2 regions of the Streptomyces sp. NPDC025806 genome follow, and region 1 is predicted to be linked to the other one. Evidence: riboswitches for the same ligand, from Rfam matches in the RefSeq annotation. Region 1 holds a riboswitch; the other holds the start of a gene.
What was found. A riboswitch is a leader RNA that binds a small molecule or an ion and turns the genes downstream of it on or off. The one in region 1 is predicted to bind glycine.
Positions count from the first base shown of each region.

Region 2: another riboswitch for glycine. It lies ahead of gcvP (aminomethyl-transferring glycine dehydrogenase); the one in region 1 lies ahead of gcvT (glycine cleavage system aminomethyltransferase GcvT).

Region 1 covers NZ_JBVHMU010000007.1:376,535-388,382, reverse strand. Annotated here, with positions in the region: gene ACZ4E1_RS19370 (YncE family protein) at 1-63, shown strand, start outside; gene ACZ4E1_RS19365 (helix-turn-helix domain-containing protein) at 128-1,042, shown strand; gene ACZ4E1_RS19360 (EF-hand domain-containing protein) at 1,115-1,330, shown strand; gene ACZ4E1_RS19355 (NADPH-dependent F420 reductase) at 1,482-2,144, shown strand; gene ACZ4E1_RS19350 (glycoside hydrolase family 25 protein) at 2,170-2,721, opposite strand; gene ACZ4E1_RS19345 (DoxX family protein) at 2,846-3,190, shown strand; gene ACZ4E1_RS19340 (LuxR family transcriptional regulator) at 3,202-4,185, opposite strand; gene ACZ4E1_RS19335 (aminopeptidase P family protein) at 4,384-5,736, shown strand; gene ACZ4E1_RS19330 (L-serine ammonia-lyase) at 5,813-7,183, opposite strand; gene glyA (serine hydroxymethyltransferase) at 7,364-8,620, opposite strand; gene gcvH (glycine cleavage system protein GcvH) at 8,627-9,004, opposite strand; gene gcvT (glycine cleavage system aminomethyltransferase GcvT) at 9,061-10,176, opposite strand; glycine riboswitch at 10,228-10,329, opposite strand; glycine riboswitch at 10,330-10,421, opposite strand; gene ACZ4E1_RS19310 (AAA family ATPase) at 10,546-11,199, shown strand; gene ACZ4E1_RS19305 (enhanced serine sensitivity protein SseB) at 11,611-11,848, shown strand, end outside.
Region 2 covers NZ_JBVHMU010000011.1:290,683-302,530, reverse strand. Annotated here, with positions in the region: gene ACZ4E1_RS25980 (FHA domain-containing protein) at 1-421, shown strand, start outside; gene ftsR (transcriptional regulator FtsR) at 449-1,180, shown strand; gene ACZ4E1_RS25970 (bifunctional nuclease family protein) at 1,267-1,740, shown strand; gene ACZ4E1_RS25965 (MerR family transcriptional regulator) at 1,923-2,543, shown strand; gene ACZ4E1_RS25960 (DNA polymerase IV) at 2,588-4,066, shown strand; gene ACZ4E1_RS25955 (PRC-barrel domain-containing protein) at 4,091-4,465, opposite strand; glycine riboswitch at 4,580-4,674, shown strand; gene gcvP (aminomethyl-transferring glycine dehydrogenase) at 4,866-7,751, shown strand; gene ACZ4E1_RS25945 (DUF5999 family protein) at 7,824-8,024, opposite strand; gene ACZ4E1_RS25940 (hypothetical protein) at 8,312-8,890, opposite strand; gene ACZ4E1_RS25935 (glutamate-cysteine ligase family protein) at 9,420-10,940, shown strand; gene ACZ4E1_RS25930 (substrate-binding and VWA domain-containing protein) at 10,988-11,848, opposite strand, start outside.

The sequences.
Region 1 (11,848 bases):
GGCCTCGCCGTCTACCCGCAGCCGGGCCGCTACTCCCTCGGACACACCGGCGTCTTCCGCTGACCCGCGCACCCCGTGGCATCGTGGGCTTGAGTCTCCACCCACTGGAAGGCCCAGACTCCCCGGCATGACCGACGACGGCCCGCACCTGCTCACCATCGGCGCCCTGGCACGCCGCACCGGACTCACCGTGCGCACCATCCGCTACTGGTCCGACGAGGGCGTCCTGCACCCCGTGACCCGCAGCGACGGCGGCTACCGGCTCTACGACGCCGAGTCCGTGGCCCGGCTCGAACTGATCCGCACCCTGCGCGAACTGGGCCTCGGGCTCGCCGACGTACGGCACGTGGTCGGCGGCGAGAAGGACATCGCGTCCGTCGCCGCCGCCCACGTGGCGGCGCTGGACGCCCAGATCCGGGCCCTCAGGCTCAACCGTGCGGTGCTGTCGACGGTCGCGAAACGCAACTCGACCGCCGAGGAGACGGCCCTCATGAACAAGCTCGCACGGCTCTCCGCCGCCGAACGCAAACACATCATCGACGACTTCATGGAGCAGACCTTCGGCGGCCTGGACACCGCCGACCCCGACATCCGCACCCGCCTGCGCGTCATGGTCCCCGACCTGCCCGACGATCCCACGAGCGCCCAGGTCGACGCCTGGGTCGAGCTCGCCGAACTCATGCAGGACCAGGACTTCCGCGCCCACATGCGCGGCATGATCGAGTTCAACGCCGCCGACCGCGGCCCCGACATCACCCCCGGCAGCTCCCTGTGGTTCATGAGCCGCCTCGTCCAGCTCGCCGGCGAGAGCCTGGAGCGCGGCATCGACCCCGCGTCCCCCCAGGCCGACGAGGTGCTGCGGGGCCTGCTGGGCGACGCCGACCGCGCCGAGGTGCTGGCCCGCCTCGAAGCCGCGGCCAACGAGGACGTCGCCCGGTTCCGCGATCTCGTCTCCCTCGTACGGGGCCTCGAGACCCTGCCCCGGCACGAGGCGGAGTTCGCCTGGGTACTCGCCGCACTGCGCGCGCACGGCGCCCGATAATCTGGGCCCCGTCAATCCGGTGCCGCGCCCGAGCGGCGCGGCACAGCAGTACGTAGACGAGGGGTGGTCCCGGTGGCGGACATCGAGGCGGCACGCAAGGCGTTCGAGCGGTTCGACGCGGACGGCGACGGCTTCATCACGGCGGCCGAGTACAAGAGCGCCATGGCGCAGATGGGCGACTTCCACGTCACGGAGTCGGTGGCCGAGGCCCTCATCGCCAAGCAGGACGCCAACGGGGACAAGGTCCTGTCCTTCGACGAGTTCTGGGCCAACCTCAACAAGGCCTGAGCGCCGACCCGACCACGCCGCGTCCGCCGGGCACCGCCCCGCCGGACGCGGCGTCGTCGTTTCTCCCCGGCCTGTACGGAATAGACGACCTCGCCCGCAGGTTGTCGCCGAAAAGCATGCACGTGCATGAATTCCGGAGGGCAGGATCATCATGAAGATCGGCATCATCGGCGCGGGCAACATCGGCGGCAACCTCACGCGGCGCTTCTCCGCCGCCGGGCACGACGTGCACGTCGCCAACTCGCGCGGCCCGCACACCCTCGGCGCGCTCGCCGAGGAGACCGGGGCGACCGCCGCGACCATCGAGGACGCCGTGCGGGACGCGCAGGTCGTCGTCGTCACCATCCCGCTGAAGGCCGTGCCCGCGCTCCCCGACGGGCTGCTCGACAGCGCGGCGGACGACGTCACCGTCATCGACACCGGCAACTACTACCCGCAGCAGCGCGACGGGAAGATCACCGGGATCGAGGACGAGGGCCTCACCGAGAGCCGCTGGACCGAGCGGCAGCTCGGCCACGACGTGGTCAAGGTGTTCAACGGGACGTACGCCCAGGACCTCATCGACAAGGCCCGCCCGGCCGGCGACCCGGAGCGCGTGGCCCTGCCGATCGCCGGCGACGACCAGGCGGCCAAGCGCGTCGTCACCGGGCTCCTCGACGAGATCGGCTTCGACGCCGTGGACGCCGGCGGCCAGGACGAGTCCTGGCGCCAGCAGCCCGGCACCCCCGTCTACGGCCTCGCCGCCGACGCCGCCGCCGTCCGCAAGGCACTCGACGCGGCGACCCCGGAGCGCACCGCGGAGTGGCGCGCCTGAGCCCCTCCCTGCTCCCGACGCCTCGTCAGGGCGTGGCCCACTCGCGCAGCGCCGCCTTGCTCGCGAAGTCGGCCACGTTCTTGTCGAGCGGCGAGTCCGTGTACTGGTGGAAGCGCCACCTGGCCCGGATGCGCGGCTTCCCGGCGGTCACGTAGTCGGCGATCCAGAGCGCGTCGCCCGCGTAGGACGTCGTGTCCACGTTCAGCCAGAAATGCCTGTTCGTGTAGAGCGCCACCCTGTGATGCGGGCGCAGCCGCTTCACCTCGCGGATGAAGCGGTCCTTCTCCGCGTTCGTCGCGTGCGTGCCGTCGCCGGTCGTCTCCCAGTCGACGGCCAGGATGTCGCCGGACCGCTCCGGCGCCTTGCTGACGAAGTACTCGGCCTGCGCCGCCAGGTTCCCCGGCCACAGGAAGTGGTAGAAGCCGACGACACAGCCGCCGTCGCGGGCCAGCTTCGTCTGGTGGGCGAGGCGCGGATTGACGTAACTGCGGCCCTCCGTCGCCTTGATGAAGACGAACGACAGACCGTCGGTGTCGAACGTGGACTGGTGCGAGCTGACATCGATTCCGCGCAGCATGCGAGGCCTCCGGTCGGTGGGGCGACGAGGTCGGACCTACATCGTTCCCGAACGGAGCACGGTTGATGTCACGTTCCGGGGCGCCCGTCCGTCCGTGTGGTGAAGCTTCGAACGGGAGATCACCATGTACGCGTTCTACGCCGCCGTCACCGTCCTCGGCGCGGCCCTCTTCGGCACGGCCGCCGTCGCCAACCTCTCCGGCCACGACTACCCCCGGCGGCAGGCCGACAAGTTGGGGGTGCCGCGGTCCTGGATCCCGCTGCTGGGAAGCGCGTTGGGGGCCGGGGCGCTCGGGCTGCTCGCCGGGTTCGTGGTGCCGGGGCTCGGGGTCGCCGCCGCCACCGGGCTCGTCCTCTACTTCGTGGGGGCGCTGGCCACGCACGTCCTGGCGGGGGACCGGGCGCTGGGCTTCTGGGCGTTGTGCTTCGCGCTCGCCGTCGCCGCGCTCGTGCTGCGGATCGTGATCTGAGGCGGTCGGCGTCAGAGCCAGCCCTGGCGCTGGGCCTGCAGCGCCAGTTGGAAGCGGTTCGCGGCGCCGAGTCGGGCCATCAGGACCTGGAGCCGGCGGAAGAGCGTGCGGCGGCTGATGCCCAGTTCGCGGGCCACGACCTCGTCGCTCGCCCCGCCCGCGAGCAGCCACAGCAGCCGCCGGTCCGCGGGCGGCAGACCCCCGGGCCGGGCCGTGCTGCCGTGGAAGGGCAGCGCCTGCTGCCACGCCTGCTCGAACAGCGCGACCAGCGCGGACAGCAGCCCGCACGGCTGCACGACCAGCATCGTGTTCAGCACGTCGGCCTCCTGGATCGACAGCGACACCAGGGCGTACGCGTCGTCGATGATCAGGAGCTTGACCGGCACCGACGGCAGCACCCGGGCCTGCTCGCCCGCGTTGATGCACGGCTCCACGGTCCGCTTGAAGTGGTCGGCGTGCTCCAGGGACTCGCGCGAGTACACGACCCGCTGCGTCACCCCGCGCGCCAGCGTGGCCAGCGCGTCCTCCGTCGCCGAGGGGATGGGCGAGTACGGGGGTGACTCGAACTGCCGGATCTGGTGCCGGGCCGACGCCCAGGCCAGGCGCATCCGGGGCCCGATCGCGTCGCCGGTCACGAGCTCGACGAGCTGGTCGTTGTAGGCGGCGAGCCGGCGCCGCCGGAACGCGTCGAAGGCGCCCGTGACCAGCGTGCGGGACTTCTCGACCTCCGCCGCCCGCTGCCGGGCCAGCACCTCCAGCCCCGCCGTCGGCGCCACCGGGGCCACCACCTCGCCGTCCGCCCCGGCCGCGCTCGCCAGACCGGCGTCGACCAGCTCCTCGTACGCCGCCGCGAGACCCGGCCCGTCCAGCCCGGCCGCCGCCGCGACCTCCTCCAACGGCGCGGGGGCCAGATCGAGCAGGGCCAGATAGACCCGGGCCGCCTCCGGGCCGACGCCCAGGAGCCGCAGGGCCGCACCGAGCTGCGCGTTCGTCATGCCCGCATTATGGACCGCCCCGACGGGCCCGATGGCCGATCCGTGCCAGTGGCAGCACCGGGCGCCACGGGCCCCGGCCGGGAGCTACGTTCGCCGGGCCGCCGGCACCCCGGCGGCGCCTCGACTCCCCGAAGGGCGGACACAGTGGGCCGGAAGAACGGCTTGTACACAGGGATCTCCGCGGAGCTGTCCGCGTCCATGCGCACCGGCTGGGCGGACACCGAGCGGCGCGACCTCACCGCGGACCCGCAGGCCCCGTACGCGGCCGTGCGCCGGTCCGAGCTCTCGGCACGCTTCCCGCACGAGCGGCTCGTGATCCCGTCCGGGAACCTGAAGGTCCGCTCGAACGACGACACCTACCCGTTCCGGCCCCACTCCGCCTACGTCCACATGACCGGCGACCAGGCCCGCGACGGCGCCCTCGTCCTCGAACCCCGCGCGGACGGCGGCCACGACGCCTACTGCTACCAGCTGCCCCGCGACAGCCGCACCGACGACGAGTTCTGGTCCGGCTACCACGCCGAACTGTGGACCGGCCGCCGCGCCTCCCTCGCCGAGGCCGAGCGCGTCCTCGGCCTGCCCTGCCGCGACGTGCGCACCGCCGCCGCCGACCTCGCCGCGGGCAACGGCGTCCCGACCCGCATCGTGCGCGGCGTCGACGCCGCCCTGGAGGCCGCCGTCGTCACCGACCCGGAGCGCGACGCCGCCCTCGAAGAGGCCCTCTCCGAGCTGCGCGCCGTCAAGGACGCCTGGGAGATCGGCGAGATGCGGGCCGTCGTCGACGCCACCGTCCGCGGCTTCACCGACGTCGTCTCCGAGCTGTCCCGCGCGATCGCGACCTCCGAGCGCTGGATCGAGGGCACGTTCTTCCGCCGCGCCCGCCTGGAGGGCAACGCCCTCGGCTACGGCACCATCGCCGCCGCCGGCGACCACGCCACGATCATGCACTGGACCGACAACGACGGCCCCGTCCGCCCCGGCGAGCTGCTGCTGCTCGACGCCGGCGTGGAGGGCCGCACCCTCTACACCGCCGACGTCACCCGCACCCTCCCGATCAGCGGCACGTTCAGCGCGATCCAGCGCACGGTCTACGACGCCGTGTACGCGGCGCAGGAAGCGGGCTTCGCGGCCGTCAAGCCGGGCGCCGCGTACCGCGACTTCCACGAGGCGGCCCAGCGGTACCTCGCCGAGCGGCTCGTCGACTGGGGCTTCATCGAGGGCCCCGCCGACCGCGCCTACGAGCTCGGACTCCAGCGCCGCTTCACGATGGCCGGCACCGGTCACATGCTCGGCCTGGACGTCCACGACTGCGCCCAGGCCCGCACCGAGGCGTACGTCGACGGCGTCCTCGAACCCGGCATGGTCCTGACCGTCGAACCGGGCCTCTACTTCCAGCCCGACGACCTGACCGTCCCCGAGCAGTGGCGCGGCATCGGCGTCCGCATCGAGGACGACCTCCTCGTCACCGCCGACGGCCACGAGAACCTGTCGGCCGACCTGCCGCGCTCGGCGGACGAGGTCGAGGAGTGGATGGCCCGCTTCGCGGGCTGACCCGGCATCTGGACATGAAGAAGGGCCCTGACCAGCATGAATACGCTGGTCAGGGCCCTTCTCGTGACCTACCGCGTCAGCATTCGATGATGTTGACGGCGAGGCCGCCGCGGGCGGTCTCCTTGTACTTGACGCTCATGTCGGCGCCGGTCTCCTTCATGGTCTTGATGACCTTGTCGAGGGAGACCTTGTGGCTGCCGTCGCCGCGCATGGCCATCTTCGCGGCGGTCACGGCCTTGACGGCGGCCATGCCGTTGCGCTCGATGCAGGGGATCTGGACGAGGCCGCCGACCGGGTCGCAGGTCAGGCCGAGGTTGTGCTCCATGCCGATCTCGGCCGCGTTCTCGACCTGCTCGGGGCTGCCGCCGAGGACCTCGGCGAGGGCACCGGCGGCCATGGAGCAGGCCGAGCCGACCTCGCCCTGGCAGCCGACCTCGGCGCCGGAGATCGAGGCGTTCTCCTTGAACAGCATGCCGATCGCGCCCGCGGCGAGCAGGAAGCGGACGACGCCTTCCTCGTCGGCGCCGGGCACGAAGTTCATGTAGTAGTGCAGGACCGCGGGGATGATGCCGGCCGCGCCGTTGGTGGGCGCGGTGACGACACGGCCACCGGCCGCGTTCTCCTCGTTCACGGCCATCGCGTAGAGAGTGATCCACTCCATGGCGTGGGCGAGGGGCTCGCCCTCGGCGCGCAGCTTGCGGGCGGACCCGGCGGCGCGGCGGCGGACCTTCAGGCCGCCCGGGAGGATGCCCTCGTGCGCCATGCCGCGCGAGACACAGGCCTGCATGACCCGCCAGATGTCCAGCAGCCCGGCGCGGATCTCGTCCTCGGTGCGCCAGGCCTTCTCGTTCTCCAGCATCAGGGCCGGGATCGACAGGCCCGTCTCCTGGGTCAGGCGCAGGAGCTCGTCGCCGGTGCGGAAGGGGTACTTCAGCGCGGTGTCGTCCGGCACGATCGGGTTCGCGCCCTCGACCGCGTCTTCGTCGATGACGAAGCCGCCACCCACCGAGTAGTACGTCTTGGACAGCAGCTCGGTGCCGTCGGCGTCGTGGGCCCACAGGGTCATGCCGTTGGCGTGGTACGGGAGGGCCTTGCGGCGGTGCAGGATCAGGTCGTCGTCGAAGGAGAACGCGATCTCGTGGGCGCCGAGGAGGTTGAGCCGCCCCGACTCCTTGATCGTCTCGACGCGTTCGTCGGCGTGCTCGACGTCGACGGTGCGGGGGGACTCGCCCTCCAGGCCGAGCAGGACGGCCTTGGGGGTGCCGTGGCCGTGGCCGGTCGCGCCCAGGGACCCGTACAGCTCGGCGCGTACGGAAGCGGTGTGGGCCAGCAGGCCCTCGTTCTTCAGGCGCCGGGCGAACATACGGGCGGCACGCATCGGGCCGACCGTGTGGGAGCTGGACGGGCCGATACCGACCGAGAACAGGTCGAAGACCGAGATGGCCACGGTGGGACTCCAATGGTGGGTGGTAGACGCCGTTGTCTGCCGGGGTGGTGCAGAGAAAGCGTGCGCAGGGGGACAGCGGTCGGGGCACCGAGCACGCTGGTGTCTGTCTTCCAGTGTCCAGTGTGCGCGGTGCCCCGAACGGACGTACCTACAGAAGGGTACGAAATTCCGGCGCGATCTTTACAGGCCGGGGTACAGCGGGTGCTTGTCGGCGAGCGCGGTGACGCGGGCCTTGAGCGCGGTGGCGTCGTAGGACGGCTTGAGGGCCTCGGCGATGACGTCGGCGACCTCGCGGAAGTCGTCGGCGTCGAAACCGCGGGTGGCCAGCGCCGGCGTACCGATGCGCAGACCCGAGGTGACCATCGGGGGGCGCGGGTCGTTCGGGACGGCGTTCCGGTTGACCGTGATGCCGACCTCGTGGAGGCGGTCCTCGGCCTGCTGCCCGTCCAGGTCACTGTCGCGCAGGTCGACGAGGACGAGGTGGACGTCGGTGCCGCCGGAGAGCACGTTCACGCCGTGCTTGCGGGCGTCCTCGGAGGTCAGACGCTCGGCGAGGATGCGGGCACCCTCGATCGTGCGCTGCTGGCGCTCCTTGAAGTCCTCGCTCGCCGCGACCTTGAAGGAGACCGCCTTCGCCGCGATCACGTGCTCCAGGGGACCGCCCTGGAAGCCCGGGAAGACGGACGAGTTGAGCTTCTTCGCGAAGTCCTTCTTGGCGAGGATGATGCCGCCGCGGGGGCCGCCGAGCGTCTTGTGCGTCGTGGACGTGACGACATCCGCGTACGGGACCGGGTTGGGGTGCAGCCCGGCGGCGACGAGGCCGGCGAAGTGGGCCATGTCGACCCACAGGAACGCCTCGACCTCGTCGGCGATGCGGCGGAACTCGGCGAAGTCCAGCTGACGCGGGTACGCCGACCAGCCGGCGATGATCACCTTCGGGCGGTGCTCCTTGGCCAGGCGCTCGACCTCGGCCATGTCGACCAGACCGGAGTCGTCGACGTGGTAGGCGACCACGTCGAACTGCTTGCCGGAGAAGTTCAGGCGCATGCCGTGGGTGAGGTGACCGCCGTGCGCCAGGTCCAGACCCAGGATCGTGTCGCCCGGCTTGGCCAGCGCGAACAGGGCCGCCTGGTTCGCCGAGGCGCCCGAGTGGGGCTGCACGTTGGCGTACTCGGCGCCGAACAGGTCCTTGACCCGGTCGATCGCGATCTGCTCGGTGACGTCCACGTGCTCGCAGCCGCCGTAGTAGCGGCGGCCCGGGTAGCCCTCGGCGTACTTGTTGGTGAGGACCGAGCCCTGGGCCTCCATGACGGCGACCGGAGCGAAGTTCTCCGACGCGATCATCTCCAGGGTCGACTGCTGACGCTTCAGCTCGGCGTCGACAGCGGCGGCGACATCCGGGTCGAGCTCGTGCAGGGACTGGTTCAGTACGGACATCAGGGGTCAGCTCCCGGAGAACTCGGTGTACTCGTCGGCGGTGAGCAGGTCGGACGGCTCCTCGGAGACGCGGACCTTGAACAGCCAGCCGCCCTCGAAGGGGGCCGAGTTCACCAGGGCCGGGTCGTCGACGACGTCCTGGTTGGCCGCGACGACCTCACCGGTGACGGGGGAGTACAGGTCGGAGACCGACTTGGTGGACTCCAGCTCGCCGCAGCTCTCGCCCGCGGTGACGGCGTCGCCGACCTCGGGGAGCTGGGCGAACACGATGTCACCGAGCGCGTTGGCCGCGTGCTCCGTGATACCGACCGTGGCGACGCCGTCCTCGACGGCCGACAGCCACTCGTGCTCCTTGCTGTAACGCAGCTGCTGGGGGTTGCTCATGGTGCGAATTCTCCTGTACGCGGGACGGTGCTGGTGACAGAGGGGGAGCGCGAGTATTACTTCTGGCGCTTGTAGAACGGCAGGGCCACGACCTCGTACGGCTCGTGCGTGCCGCGGATGTCGACGCCGACACCGGCCGTGCCGGGCTCGGCGTGCGCCGCGTCGACGTAGGCGATGGCGATCGGCTTGCCCAGCGTCGGGGACGGGGCGCCGGAGGTGACCTCGCCGACGACCTGGCCGTCGGCGACCACGGACATGCCGGCGCGCGGCACCCGGCGGCCCTCGGCGATCAGGCCGACGAGCTTGCGCGGCGGGTTCGCCTCGGCCTTCGCCGCGGCCTCCTTCAGCGCGTCGTGGCCGATGAAGTCGTCGCCGTGCGAGGTCTTCTCGAACTTCACGACGCGGCCCAGACCGGCGTCGAACGGCGTCAGCTCGGTGGTCAGCTCGTGCCCGTACAGCGGCATGCCCGCCTCCAGGCGCAGCGTGTCGCGGCAGGACAGACCGCACGGGACCAGGCCGTACGCGGCGCCCGCCTCGGTCAGCGCCTGCCACAGCTTCTCGGCGTCGGCCGGGGCGACGAAAAGCTCGAAGCCGTCCTCGCCGGTGTAGCCGGTGCGCGCGATGAGGGCCTCGACGCCGGCGACCGTGCCCGGCAGACCCGCGTAGTACTTGAGCCCGTCCAGGTCGGCGTCCGTGACGGACTTCACGATGGCGGGGGAGTTCGGGCCCTGCACCGCGATCAGCGCGTACGCGTCACGGTCGTCGCGGACCTCGGCGTCGAAGCCGGCGGCGCGCTCGACGAGGGCGTCCAGAACGATCTGGGCGTTGCCCGCGTTCGCGACCACCATGTACTCGGTCTCGCCCAGGCGGTAGACGATCAGGTCGTCGAGGATGCCGCCGTCCTCGCGGCAGATCATCGTGTAGCGGGCGCGGCCGACACCGACCGAGCCGATGTTGCCGACGAGCGCGCGGTTGAGCAGGTCGACGGCCTCGGGGCCCGTGACCGTGATCTCGCCCATGTGGGAGAGGTCGAACAGGCCGGCCGCGGTGCGCACCGCGTTGTGCTCGTCACGCTCGCTGGCGTACCGCAGCGGCATGTCCCAGCCGGCGAAGTCGGTCATGGTGGCGCCCAGCGAACGGTGCAGGGCGTCGAGGGCGGTGGTACGGGTCATGGCGGGTGCTCCCGGGCGTGACGGCGATGGCAGAGAGATCTCCGAAGGAGGTCCTCCCCATCTGTCATCGGAACCTGAGAGGTTCGCCCCGAGGGGCTTGCACCTTGGGTGGGACCGCCGTACGTGAGAAGGCGGCCCGCTTTTCAGATCTGCCTCGCCCGCGCGGTACGGGGCCTGAGAGATTCAAGGGAGGAACTTGCTCCTTCGGCGTCCGGGGCGACCCGGAACTCTCCCGCGCGGATTCAAGCGGCCGGTATGCAGTTTGCGCGCACATCATTGCATGCCCGCCGAACGGGGAAACCCCTTGTAGGGCATTACCGTCTCTTTACACTTGGCGGGCAAGGGTGCGTGACCGGAACGGGGAGGACGATCACGGTGCACAAGGCAGTCGCGGCGGCGTACGCGACGACAGGGGCCGCGGCGGCGCAGCGGGTACGGATCCCGCGGCAGCGCTCGGTGCGGGATCTGCGGGGCCGGGAGGGCCGGACCCCGCGCCGGATCGCGTTCGCGGCCGGGGATCTCGTCGTGCTCTCGGGGCTGCCCGGCAGCGGCAAGTCCACGCTGATGCGGCGGGCCGTCACCGTGGTCGGCATCGACTCCCAGGACACCCGTGAGCGCTGGGCCGCCCGGGTGCCGCGCTGGGTGCCGTACGCGCTGTACCGGCCGCTGGTGCGGGTCGCGCACTACGCGGGGCTGCGGCGGGCGATGCGGTCCGGGGCCAGCGTCGTCGTGCACGACTGCGGGACGCAGGCGTGGGTGCGCGGGTGGGTGACGCGGACGGCCCGGCGGCGCGGGGTCTCCGTCCATCTGCTGCTGCTCGACGTGCCGGAGGACCTGGCGCTCGCCGGTCAGCGGGACCGGGGGCGCGGGGTGTCCCGCTACGCCTTCGCCCGGCACCGGCGGGCCGTCGGTTCGCTGGTGGCCGATGTGGAGCGCGGGGTCCTCCCGGCGGGGGTCGAGTCGGCGGTCCTCCTGGATCGGGCCGCGACGGATGTGCTGGGCGGGATCGCGTTCCGGGGCTGAGCTTCGCCTCGCCGGCGGGTGCGGGTCCCGTCGTGGCCGGCCGCGCCCCTTGGGTGGGTGCCACGGGCGGTCGCTGCTTGACCGCGGCTCCGGTGGGGGCTGGTCGCGCAGTTCCCCGCGCCCCTGAAATGCATGGCGCTTCGCGCCGCATTTCCCCGATGGGGCGCCGCCCCGATGGAGATCGCGCACGAAGTGCGCATCTCCAGGGGCGCGGGGCTGTGCCCGATCAGCGACTCCGTCGCGGGGCGCGACCGGCTGGCCCCTGGGGCGCACGAAGTGTGCCTTCCAAGGGCGCGGGGAACTGCGCGACCAGCCCCCACCGGGCCGCGGACGACCTGAGTGACCCGCCGCCCACCCACGGGATATCGTCGGCGCGGCGGCACGAGGCACAGGCAGAGATAAGGCGCAGCGATGGAGCACCCCGGGATCCCGGACCAGCACGAACCCGGTCGAGAACACCCCGCAGGGACCGGCTGGCCGGCGAACGAGCTGGAGGAAGCGCTCGCCGCGGCGGTGGGACAGCCCGGCGAGGTGACGGGCCCGCGCATCGTCGAGGTCCTGGGCCGCAGCCACATATGGATCCCGCTCCCCAAGGGCGGCACCGCGGCGAGCCGCGACCTCGACCTGCCCACCCTGGAGATCCAGGGCC
Region 2 (11,848 bases), on a different contig from region 1:
GACGTCCACGATCTCCATCTCGGGGCTCGAGTCGTACGACCCGGAGGCCACCGGCCAGACGCAGCTGCCGGCCCTGTCGCCCGAGGCGCAGGCCGCGGTCGACGCGCTGCCGATGGGCTCGGCGCTCCTGGTGGTGCGGCGCGGTCCGAACTCGGGCAGCCGCTTCCTCCTGGACGGCGAGCTGACCACGGCGGGCCGTCACCCGCAGAGCGACATCTTCCTCGACGACGTGACTGTGTCGCGTCGCCACGTGGAGTTCCGTCGCCAGCAGGACGGCACGTTCAGCGTCGCCGACGTGGGCAGCCTGAACGGGACGTACGTGAACCGTGAGCGCATCGACTCCGTGACGCTGCACAACGGCGACGAGGTGCAGATCGGCAAGTACCGGCTGGTCTTCTACGCGAGCCAGCGAGGTATCTGACCCGTCAGCGAACCTTCAGGAAGGTCCATGCTTCACACACCGAGGGGCGGTGCCGCGGGCGGCACCGCCACCGTGGACAGCCGGCTGATGAGCATCGGCACCGTCCTGAACACGCTGCGCGAGGAATTTCCCGAGGTCACGATCTCCAAGATCAGGTTCCTGGAGTCCGAGGGCCTCATCGAGCCGCAGCGGACGCCGTCGGGCTATCGCAAGTTCAGCCCGGACGACGTCGAGCGGCTCGCCCACGTGCTGCGGATGCAGCGGGACCACTACCTGCCGCTGAAGGTCATCAAGGAGCAGCTCGACGGCCTGGAGCGGGGCGAGGCGCTGCCGGTTCCGGCGCCCGGCCGGCCCGGCGACCCGGCGGACGCCGGTGAGGACGGGCCGACCGCGGCCCGTATCGGCCGCCAGGAGCTGCTCGCGGCCGCCGGGATCGACGCGGCCGAGCTCGAGGAGTGGGAGTCCTACGGGCTCATCGCGCAGCTGCCCGACGGCGGATACGACGCCGGAGCCGTGGTGGTCGCGGAGCTCGTCGGCGAGCTGGGCCGTTTCGGCATCGAACCCCGGCATCTGCGGGTGATGCGGGCGGCAGCGGACCGCGAGGCCGGACTGGTCGACTCGGTCGTCGCCCCGCTGAAGGTGCACCGCAATCCGCAGACCCGGGCGCTGGCGCAGGCCCGCGCCAAGGAGCTCGCGGGGCTGACGGTGAAGCTCCACGCCGCACTCGTCCAGACTGCTCTGGGAGTGCGTCTGCCCTGATCGCAGGGGCGGTCCTCGGCCGTGCGCCCGGCATGCGGCGGATGCCCGACTACCCAAACCTGCCGGGCACGTCCTAGGGTTGCTGTGTGAACGAGCTCGACGTCGTAGGTGTCCGGGTCGAAATGCCCTCCAACCAACCGATCGTGCTCCTGCGTGAAGTGGGAGGCGACCGTTACCTCCCCATCTGGATCGGACCGGGGGAGGCGACGGCGATCGCCTTCGCCCAGCAGGGCATGGCTCCACCGCGTCCGCTGACGCACGACCTGTTCAAGGACGTGCTGGAGGCGGTCGGTCAGGAGCTCACGGAAGTGCGCATCACGGATCTGCGGGAGGGCGTCTTCTACGCGGAGCTGGTCTTCGCCAGCGGAGTCGAGGTCAGCGCCCGTCCTTCCGACGCCATAGCCCTCGCCCTGCGCACCGGGACGCCGATCTTCGGCAGCGACGGGGTCCTGGACGACGCGGGGATCGCGATCCCGGACGAGCAGGAGGACGAGGTGGAGAAGTTCCGCGAGTTCCTCGACCAGATCTCGCCCGAGGACTTCGGGACCAACAGCCAGTAGACGGCCGGGCGCGGGACGCGTCGCGGCGGGCGCCTCGGCACATTCGGCTAGCCTTTCCCCGCGGTGGGTCACGGGAAACCACTCTTAGGGTGATTATCACTCGGCGTGGCGAGTGTGGCGTTCGTTGACGCACCCCCTGTGACTGCCTACCGTCGACACGGCAGGTCAATGAGGAGGTCGGCGTGAGAAGCAGCGGCGACGGTACGGCGACGGGCGGTCCGTACCTGTTTCACGGCAGCGCGGCCGATCACACTCCGCAGCGCCCGCAGGCGGTTTCTGCGGTGGCGGGGGCGAGCGGCGACGAGAGCGCCGAACAGGTCGGATACCGGGGACCGACCGCGTGTGCGGCGGCCGGCATCACGTACCGCCAATTGGACTACTGGGCCAGGACCGGTCTCGTCGAGCCCAGTGTGCGGCCCGCGTACGGATCGGGCACCCAGCGGCTCTACAGCTTCCGGGACGTGGTCGTCCTCAAGGTCGTCAAGCGATTCCTGGACACCGGTGTCTCGTTGCAGAACATCCGGACCGCCGTGCAGCACCTGCGCGAGCAGGGCTTCCGCGACCTCGAGCGCATGACGCTCATGAGCGACGGCGCGACGGTGTACGAGTGCACCTCGCCGGCCGAGGTGCACGATCTGCTCCAGGGCGGTCAGGGCATCTTCGGGATCGCCGTCGGTGTCGTGTGGCGGGACGTCGAGAGCGCCCTGTCGCAGCTGCACGGGGAGCGGGTGGACACCGGCGAGACCCTGCTCGGGAACAATCCCTCCGACGAGCTCGCGAGGCGGCGCAACCGGGCGGTGTGAGCCGCACGGGCCCGTTGTCAGTGGCGTAGGGCAGCATCGGAGCTGTGAGAACCGCGCCGACGATCCTGCATCTCGACATGGACGCCTTCTACGCCTCGGCGGAGCAGGCGGCCAAGCCGAGCCTGCGTGGGAAGGCGGTCGTCGTGGGCGGCGTCGGGCCGCGCGGCGTCGTCGCGACGGCGTCCTACGAGGCACGCAGGTTCGGTGTCCATTCGGCGATGCCGACCGGGCAGGCGCGGCGGCTCGCGCCGAACGCGGCCTTCCTGGTGCCGCGCTTCCATCTGTACCGGGAGATCAGCGAGCAGGTGATGGCCCTCCTGCGCGCTCTGTCTCCCCTGGTGGAGCCCCTGAGCCTCGACGAGGCGTTCGTCGATCTGGAGGCCGGTGAGGTGGCCTGGGACGCCGCCTCCGCGGAGGCAGTGGGGCTGCGGCTGCGCGCGGACATCAGACGCGTGACCGGGCTGACCGGCTCGGTGGGTCTCGCGGCGTCGAAGATGCTCGCCAAGATCGCGTCGGAGGAGGCGAAGCCGAACGGGCTCGTGCTGATCCCGCCGGGTACCGAGCGCGATCTGCTCGGCCCGCGCTCGGTCCGCATCCTGCCCGGCGTCGGCCCGGCGACCGGCGACCATCTGCGACGGGCCGGCATCCTCACCGTGGCGGAGATCGCCGAGGCGGGGGAGGACGAGCTGGTGCGGCTCCTCGGCAAGTCGCACGGGGCGCATCTGTACGCGATGGCGCTGGCCCACGACGACCGGCCCGTCGTCGCTGAACGCGACTCCAAGTCGGTGTCGGTCGAGGACACCTACGACGTCGACATCCACGACCGGGTGCGGGTGCGGATGGAGGTGCGGCGGCTCGCGGAGCGGTGTGTGGAGCGGCTGCGGGGGGCCGGGCGGTCGGGACGGACCGTGGTCCTGAAGGTGCGGCGCTACGACTTCTCGACGCTGACCCGGTCGGAGACGCTGCGCGGGCCGACGGACGATCCGGCCGTGGTGCGGGAGGCCGCGGCCCGGCTCCTGGAGGCCGTGGACACGACCGGGGGCGTACGGCTGCTCGGGGTCGGGGTGAGCGGGCTCGCGGACTACACGCAGGAGGATCTCTTCGCGCAGGCCGAGCATGCCGCGGAAGAGGCGGAGGGCGTGGGGGCCGCTGAAGGTGCCGGGGCGGGCGAGAGTACGGGGCTTGCGGTCGGCTCGGAGGCCGCCGCCGGCTCCGGGGACATCGGCTCCGGCTCCCTGGGCGCCGTGGGTGCGGGCGCCCACGCGGTCGGGGGCGAAGCGGAGGGCCCGGTCGAGCCGGCGCCCCGGCGATGGTTGCCGGGGCACGACGTGCGGCATGCGGAGTTCGGGCCCGGGTGGGTGCAGGGGAGCGGGCTCGGGCGGGTCACCGTGCGGTTCGAGACGCCGTACTCGAGGGTGCCGGGGCGGGTGCGGACGTTCCTCGTCGACGATCCGGAGCTGGAGGTGGGGGAGCCGCTGCCGCTCGTCGAGCCGTTGAAGGAGGAGTCGGCGAAGCCGGGGTAGGCGGCGCCCGTACGTCCCGGGCCTCTAGGCGGGGTCCTCGTCCGGGCCCGCGAGGCGGCCGAAGTCCACGTCCGGGGGCTGCGGGGCCATGATGTCGAGGCCGTAGTGGTGGTAGAGCTGCAGTTCCTGTTCGGGGGAGAGGTGGCGGCCCACGCCGAAGTCGGGGGCGTCCTTGATCAGGGAGCGTTCGAAGGGGACGCGCAGCGTGCCCTCCACCAGCTCGCTGGGCTCCAGGGGGACGAAGGCGTCGCGGCTGAAGAGCCCCGTCCGTATCGCCGCCCATTCCGGAACGCCGGTCGCGTCGTCGAGGTAGACCTCGTCGATGGTGCCGATCTTGGTTCCGCGGCGGTCGAACGCCTTGCGGCCGATCAGGTTGCGCGGATCGACATCGGTCTGCACGGTCCCTCCAGCTGGTCGCAACTCGTTGTTATCCCCTACGAAAGAGCAGTTTGGTGATGACGGCCACTCGAGGGATCCGGCCAGGTCCGCGCTGGTAGGCTGGCAAGCGGCTGCTGACCCCGCGCGGGAGAGTCCTCCGACCCCGTCGGAGGCGCCGAAGGAGCAAATCCTCCCCGGAATCTCTCAGGCTCACGTACCGCACGGGTGAGGTCACTCTGGAAAGCAGGGCGGGGTGCACGGTGTCCGCTCTCACCGACGGTGAAAGCCGGCATGTCCGCGATCGCGAGATCTTCCGGACCGGCCGGTGAAGCTCTCAGGTCGAGATGACAGAGGGGGAGGCCGACCGGGTACCCGCGCCGTGGTGCCCCTCGCAGGTCGCATCGACCAGGAGGCCTCCGCAATGACCGCCAACCGTATCCCGCTCTCCCAGCTGGAGCAGGGGATCCCCTTCGAGCAGCGCCACATCGGCCCCGATGACGCCGCCCAGGCCAAGATGCTGGCGCAGGTCGGCTACGGCTCGCTCGACGAGCTGACGGCCGCCGCGGTGCCGGACGTCATCAAGAGCGCCGAGGCGCTGGACCTGCCGGGCGCCCGCACCGAGGCCGAGGTGCTCGACGAGCTCCGCTCCCTCGCGGACCGCAACCAGGTCCTCGGCTCGATGATCGGCCTCGGCTACTACGGCACCTTCACCCCGCCGGTCATCCTGCGCAACGTGATGGAGAACCCGTCCTGGTACACGGCCTACACGCCGTACCAGCCGGAGATCTCGCAGGGCCGCCTCGAGGCCCTCCTCAACTTCCAGACCATGGTCGCCGAGCTGACCGGTCTGCCCACCTCCGGCGCCTCGCTGCTCGACGAGGGCACCGCGGCCGCCGAGGCCATGGCCCTGTCGCGGCGCATCGGCAAGGTCAAGAACGGCGTGTTCCTCGTCGACGCCGACACGCTGCCGCAGACCGTCGCCGTGATCGAGACCCGCGCCGAGCCGACCGGCGTCGAGGTCGTCGTCGCCGACCTGAGCGACGGCATCCCCGCCGAGATCGCCGAGCGCGGTGTCGTCGGCGTGCTCCTGCAGTACCCGGGCGCCTCCGGTGCCGTGCGCGACATCAAGCCGGTCATCGACCAGGCGCACGAGATCGGCGCGATCGTCACCGTCGCCGCCGACCTGCTCGCCCTGACCCTGCTGACCTCGCCCGGCGAGCTCGGCGCGGACATCGCCGTCGGCACCACCCAGCGCTTCGGCGTCCCGATGGGCTTCGGCGGCCCGCACGCCGGCTACATGGCCGTCCAGGACAAGCACGCCCGCTCCCTGCCGGGCCGCCTCGTGGGCGTCTCCGTCGACGCCGACGGCAACAAGGCGTACCGCCTGGCCCTGCAGACCCGCGAGCAGCACATCCGCCGCGAGAAGGCCACCAGCAACATCTGTACCGCCCAGGTGCTGCTCGCCGTCATGGCCGGCATGTACGCCGTCTACCACGGCCCCCAGGGCCTGAGGACGATCGCGCGGCGCACGCACCGCTACGCGACCCTGCTCGCCGCCGGTCTCACCGCGGGCGGCGTCGAGCTCGTGCACGGCGCGTACTTCGACACCCTGACCGCGCGTGTCCCCGGCAAGGCCGACGCCATCGTGACCGCCGCCCGCGAGGCCGGGGTCAACCTGCACCTGGTCGACGCCGACCACGTCTCCCTCGCCTGCGACGAGACGACGACGCGCGCGCAGCTGGGCGTCGTGTGGGCCGCCTTCGGCGTGGACGCCGACATCGAGGCGCTGGACGCCGCGACGGCGGACACCCTGCCTGCCGGCCTGCTGCGCTCGGACGACTACCTGGCCCACCCGGTCTTCCACCAGTACCGCTCCGAGACCGCGATGCTGCGCTACCTGCGCAAGCTGTCCGACCGCGACTACGCGCTGGACCGCGGCATGATCCCGCTGGGCTCCTGCACGATGAAGCTCAACGCGACGACGGAGATGGAGCCGGTCACCTGGCCCGAGTTCGGGCAGCTGCACCCCTTCGTCCCCGCCGAGCAGGCGCAGGGCTACCTCACCCTCATCCGTGAGCTGGAGGAGCGCCTCGCCGAGGTCACCGGCTACGACAAGGTCTCCCTGCAGCCGAACGCCGGCTCCCAGGGTGAGCTCGCGGGTCTCCTCGCGGTCCGCGGCTACCACCGGGCCAACGGCGACGAGCAGCGCACGGTCTGCCTCATCCCGTCCTCCGCGCACGGCACGAACGCCGCCTCCGCGGTCATGGCCGGCATGAAGGTCGTCGTCGTCAAGACCGCCGACGACGGTGAGGTCGACGTCGAGGACCTGCGCGCCAAGATCGCGCAGCACGCCGACGAGCTGGCCGTGCTCATGATCACGTACCCGTCGACGCACGGCGTGTTCGAGGAGCACGTCGCCGACATCTGCGCGGCCGTGCACGACGCCGGCGGCCAGGTGTACGTCGACGGTGCGAACCTGAACGCGCTGGTGGGTCTCGCCAAGCCGGGTCACTTCGGCGGCGACGTCTCGCACCTCAACCTGCACAAGACGTTCTGCATCCCGCACGGCGGCGGCGGTCCGGGCGTCGGCCCGGTCGGTGTGCGCGCGCACCTCGCCCCGTACCTGCCCAACCACCCGCTCCAGCCGGCCGCCGGTCCCGAGACGGGCGTCGGTCCGATCTCGGCCGCTCCGTGGGGCTCCGCGGGCATCCTGCCGATCTCGTGGGCGTACGTGCGGCTCATGGGCGGCGAGGGGCTCAAGCGCGCGACGCAGGTCGCCGTGCTCTCCGCGAACTACATCGCCAAGCGGCTCGAGCCGCATTTCCCGGTGCTCTACACCGGGCCGGGCGGGCTCGTCGCGCACGAGTGCATCATCGACCTGCGCCCGCTGAGCAAGTCGACCGGTGTCAGCGTCGACGACATCTCCAAGCGGCTCATCGACTACGGGTTCCACGCGCCGACCATGTCGTTCCCGGTGGCGGGCACCCTGATGATCGAGCCGACCGAGAGCGAGGACCTCGGCGAGCTGGACCGGTTCTGCGACGCGATGATCGCCATCCGCGGGGAGATCGAGAAGGTCGCCGCCGGTGAGTGGCCGGCCGACGACAACCCGCTGCGGAACGCTCCGCACACCGCCGGGATGCTCGGTGGGGAGTGGGCGCACGCGTACAGCCGGGAAGAGGGTGTCTTCCCGGCCGGGGTCGAGGCTTCGGACAAGTACTGGCCGCCGGTCCGGCGGATCGACCAGGCCTTCGGTGACCGGAACCTGGTGTGCTCCTGCCCGCCTCTGGACGCCTACGAGGCGTAGTGGCGGAGAGGTGCTGCGCGGCCGGCCGCTTCGTGGTGGCCGGTCGCGCGGTGCCTCGCGCCCCTTTCGGGGCTAGGCCGCCTTCACCACCGGGCTCAGTGGGCGGTGGGGGGCGATGATGGTGCCGTTGGGCAGCAGTTCGCCGGTGTCCTCGAAGAGGAGGACCCCGTTGCACAGGAGGCTCCAGCCCTGCTCAGGGTGGTGGGCCACAGGGTGTGCGGCTTCCCTGTCGGCGGAGTCTGCTGACGGGCACGGTGGCTGGTGCTGGCACATGGAAGGGATCTTTCGCTGCGAAGTGATCTCGATGACGGTGGCGCTGTCCGTGCTGCTGGTGCTGCGGCTCGAAGGCTTGTTCATGGCCGCCCCCCGTTTTCAGTCGGTCCGGAACCCAGTGTTGCCCTGCGGGCGTCGATCCGCAGGTATTTCGTAGCAGCGGTCCTCACTGGAAGAGGACGCATCACCCGTGCGGGCGGTTCAGGCCGACAGCACTGTCACTTCGGATGGTTCGGGGTGGCCTGACCGGGCTAGTCCGCTCAGGCCACCCGGGCGGGCAGCCGGGTTCAGGCGACGATCGCCGCCGGGGTCAGCCGATGCGTGAGCACCGGGAGCAGCTCGGCGACGCGGTGCGGCCGGTGGGCGGCGATGCCCGGCGGGGCGGGCGCCAGCGGCACCAGGATGTCGTCCGCCGCCGGATGCCCCGTAGCGGGATCGGCGGCCGGGTCGCCGTGCAGCCACAGGGTGAGCATGTAGAGCTCCGGCACCGACAGCAGGCGGGCCTGGTGGCGCGGGGCGAGGGCCTCGGCCTGCCGCAGGGCGATCTCGGTGGCCGTGACGTACGGGCCCTCGAAGAAGTGCGAGAACGCCCAGCCGTCCGCGGTGAGCCGGGTGTCGGCGGCGGCCACCGCGCGCTCGCCGCACCGGATCAGGAAACGCCAGCCGGTGAGCCGGGTGCGCGAGGGCCCGGTCGCCTCCGTGACGTGGTCCAGGACGTGGACCGGCAGCGGGAGTTCGGGGCGTACGGGACCCTGGGCGGCGCGCAGGGACGGGGTGCGGGCCTCGCGGACGGCGGTGGGGGAACCGAGGGCCGCGAGGACGGTGCGCAGGGCCGGCGCGGGAGCCGGGGAGACGTGCAGGGGCATGATGGGTCGCCTCTCATTCGACAGGCACGTGCTTCGAGGGCGGTGCAGGACGAGCGGACGGCGCTGTCAGCTGCGCGGTGCACAAGGGGTGGGCGGGGCAGAGCGGGCGGGGGCCGGTGCCGCAGGCGCCGCGTCTCTGTCTCGTCCGCGGAGTTTATACGACGCGTGTTCGGACAGGGTTTCCTCTAGCACGCACCGGAGTTTCCGCAAGATGTCATTCGGCCGCGCTCCCCGAGGTGAAACACGGATTTTCTCCCGATTTTCCCGCCACCGTTCATCCGTCGTATCCGTGTGACCTCGGATTTCGCCGGGCGGTCGGTCGGCCCATTCCTGTCGGTGTTTATCACCGGGGCTCCCGGATGACCCATCATCGATCGGTCGCATGCCCGCGGAATGTGCCGGAGAGTGGTCGTGGAGAGCCTACTGCCCCGGCGGTCCGCGTGGGGCGTTGTCGATCACATCGCTGGGCATCATCCCCCGAGACACGCGGCCGGTACGCCGGGCTGTCGACGCGAGGAGGGACGCTTCCATGGGGGAGAAGGTCGTTGCGGGCGCGGTCGATCCGACCGACCGGCTGCGGTACCGCGAGAAGCTCAAGGAGTGTCTGGCGGGGCTCGGGCGGCTGCTGGACGAGAAGCGCTTCGACCGGCCCAGGAATCTCATGGGACTGGAGATCGAGCTGAATCTCGTGGGTTCCGACGGGCTGCCGAGAATGATGAATGCGGAAGTTCTCAAGAGGATCGCGAGTCGTGATTTCCAGACCGAACTCGCGATGTTCAATCTCGAAGTGAACATCGCCCCGCATCCGTTGGGCGGGCGTGTTCTCGACCAGCTCGCGGAAGAACTGCGCACGGGGCTCGGCTATGCGCACCGCAAGGCCAACGAGGTCGACGCCGGCATCGTGATGATCGGCATTCTGCCGACGCTCGCCGCGGACGACCTCGTCTCCGCGAACCTGTCCGACGTGGACCGGTACACGCTGCTCAACGACCAGATCCTCGCCGCGCGCGGCGAGGACTTCGCGCTCGACATCGAGGGCGTCGAGCGGCTGACCTGCACCTCGTCCTCCATCGCGCCGGAGGCGGCCTGCACGTCGGTGCAGCTGCACCTCCAGGTCACGCCGGGCCGCTTCGCCGCCGTGTGGAACGCGGCGCAGGCCGTCGCCTCCGTACAGATCGCGCTCGGCGCCAACGCGCCCTTCCTGTTCGGGCGCGAGCTGTGGCGGGAGTCGCGGCCCCCGCTCTTCCAGCAGTCCACCGACACCCGCCCGCCCGAACTGAAGGCCCAGGGCGTGCGGCCGCGCACCTGGTTCGGCGAGCGGTGGATCGAGTCGGCGCACGACCTCTTCGAGGAGAACCTGCGGTACTTCCCGCCCCTGCTGCCGATCCTCGACGAGGAGCGGCCCCTGGACGTCCTCGACCGGGGCGGTGTGCCGAACCTCGCCGAACTCGTGCTGCACAACGGCACCGTGTACCGCTGGAACCGGCCCGTGTACGGCGTCGTCGACGGCGTCCCGCATCTGCGCGTGGAGAACCGGGTGCTGCCCGCGGGCCCCACGGTCACCGACGTCATCGCCAACGTCGCCTTCTACTACGGCGTCGTACGGGCGCTCGCCGAGGACGCGCGGCCCGTGTGGTCGCGGCTCTCCTTCGACGCGGCGGCCCGCAACTTCGACGCGGCCTGCCGGTACGGGATCGAGGCGCGCCTGGAGTGGCCGCGCCGGGGCCGGTTCGGCGGCACCGAGCGGATCGAGGCCGTCACGCTCGTCCAGGAGGAGCTGCTGCCGCTCGCGGCGGCCGGGCTCGACGCCTGGGGCGTCGAACCCGCCGACCGGGACCGCTATCTCGGCGTCATCGAACAGCGCTGCGCCCTGCGCATGAACGGCGCCGAGTGGCAGGCCGCGACGTACCACAAGGCGCGCGAGAGCGGGCTCGGGCGGGACGATGCGCTCGCCGCGACGACCCGCAGGTACTGCGAGCTGATGCACCGGGGCGAGCCGGTGCACACCTGGCCCGTCGGGCTGCCGGAGCCCGCGGTGACGCTCGGCTGACGGCGGGGCGAGCGGACGGGCGGGCGCCGGGACGGCGACGGAACCGGTCAGTTGGTCCTGGCGCCGGCCTTGATGATCGCGTTCAGGATGACCTCCTGGATGTCGGCCGGGTCGTTGACCAGGTGCCCGGAGCCGCCGGTGGCCGCGGCGATCTGTTCGATCTCGTCCTTGTCCGTGTCCGGGCCGACGGCGATCGCGATCAGGGGGACGGGGTGCTCCGGGTCCGAGAGCTCCTCGAGGCGGCTGATCAGGGTGCTGCGCGAGATCGACCCGGGGTCCTCGTTCTTGCCGTCGGTGACCACGACCAACGCGTTGAACTTCCCGTTCTTGTACCCGGAGGTCGCCTCCTGGTAGGCGGCCAGCGTCGTGTCGTAGAGGCCGGTGGCGCCGTCGGGCACCGGCTGCAGCGAGGTGAACGCCGCGTTCAGCCGGTCGAGTTGGGTGCCCGCGCCCTTGCGGTCGCCGAGGCGTTCGGTCGGCACCAGCCGCTTGTAGTCGCGGTTGCCGTCCAGGTGCGTGGAGAACTCCCACAGACCGATCTCGTCCTCGGGCGTGAACGTCCGCAGCGCGGCCAGCATGGACGCCTTGGTGACCTCCATCCGGGACTGGCCCCGGTTCGGCACCAGGTTGCCCATGGAGCCGGAGGCGTCGACGACCGTGGTGATGCGCGCGCTCTGCACGGTGATCGTCCACATGCCGAGGGTCTGCTCGACCTGCTCGTCGGTGGCCGGATCCGCGCTGGGTTCCGCGTACGGCTGCGGGGAGCGGCCGCCGGCCTGCGCCGCGACTGTCTCGGGCGAGCTGGTGTCCTCGGTGCGGAAGCCGTGCTTCTCCATGATCGAACGGCCGTCCGGCGCCGACAGCAGCGTCATGAAGCGCAGGGCGGCCCGGCTCTCGTCGGTGGTCAG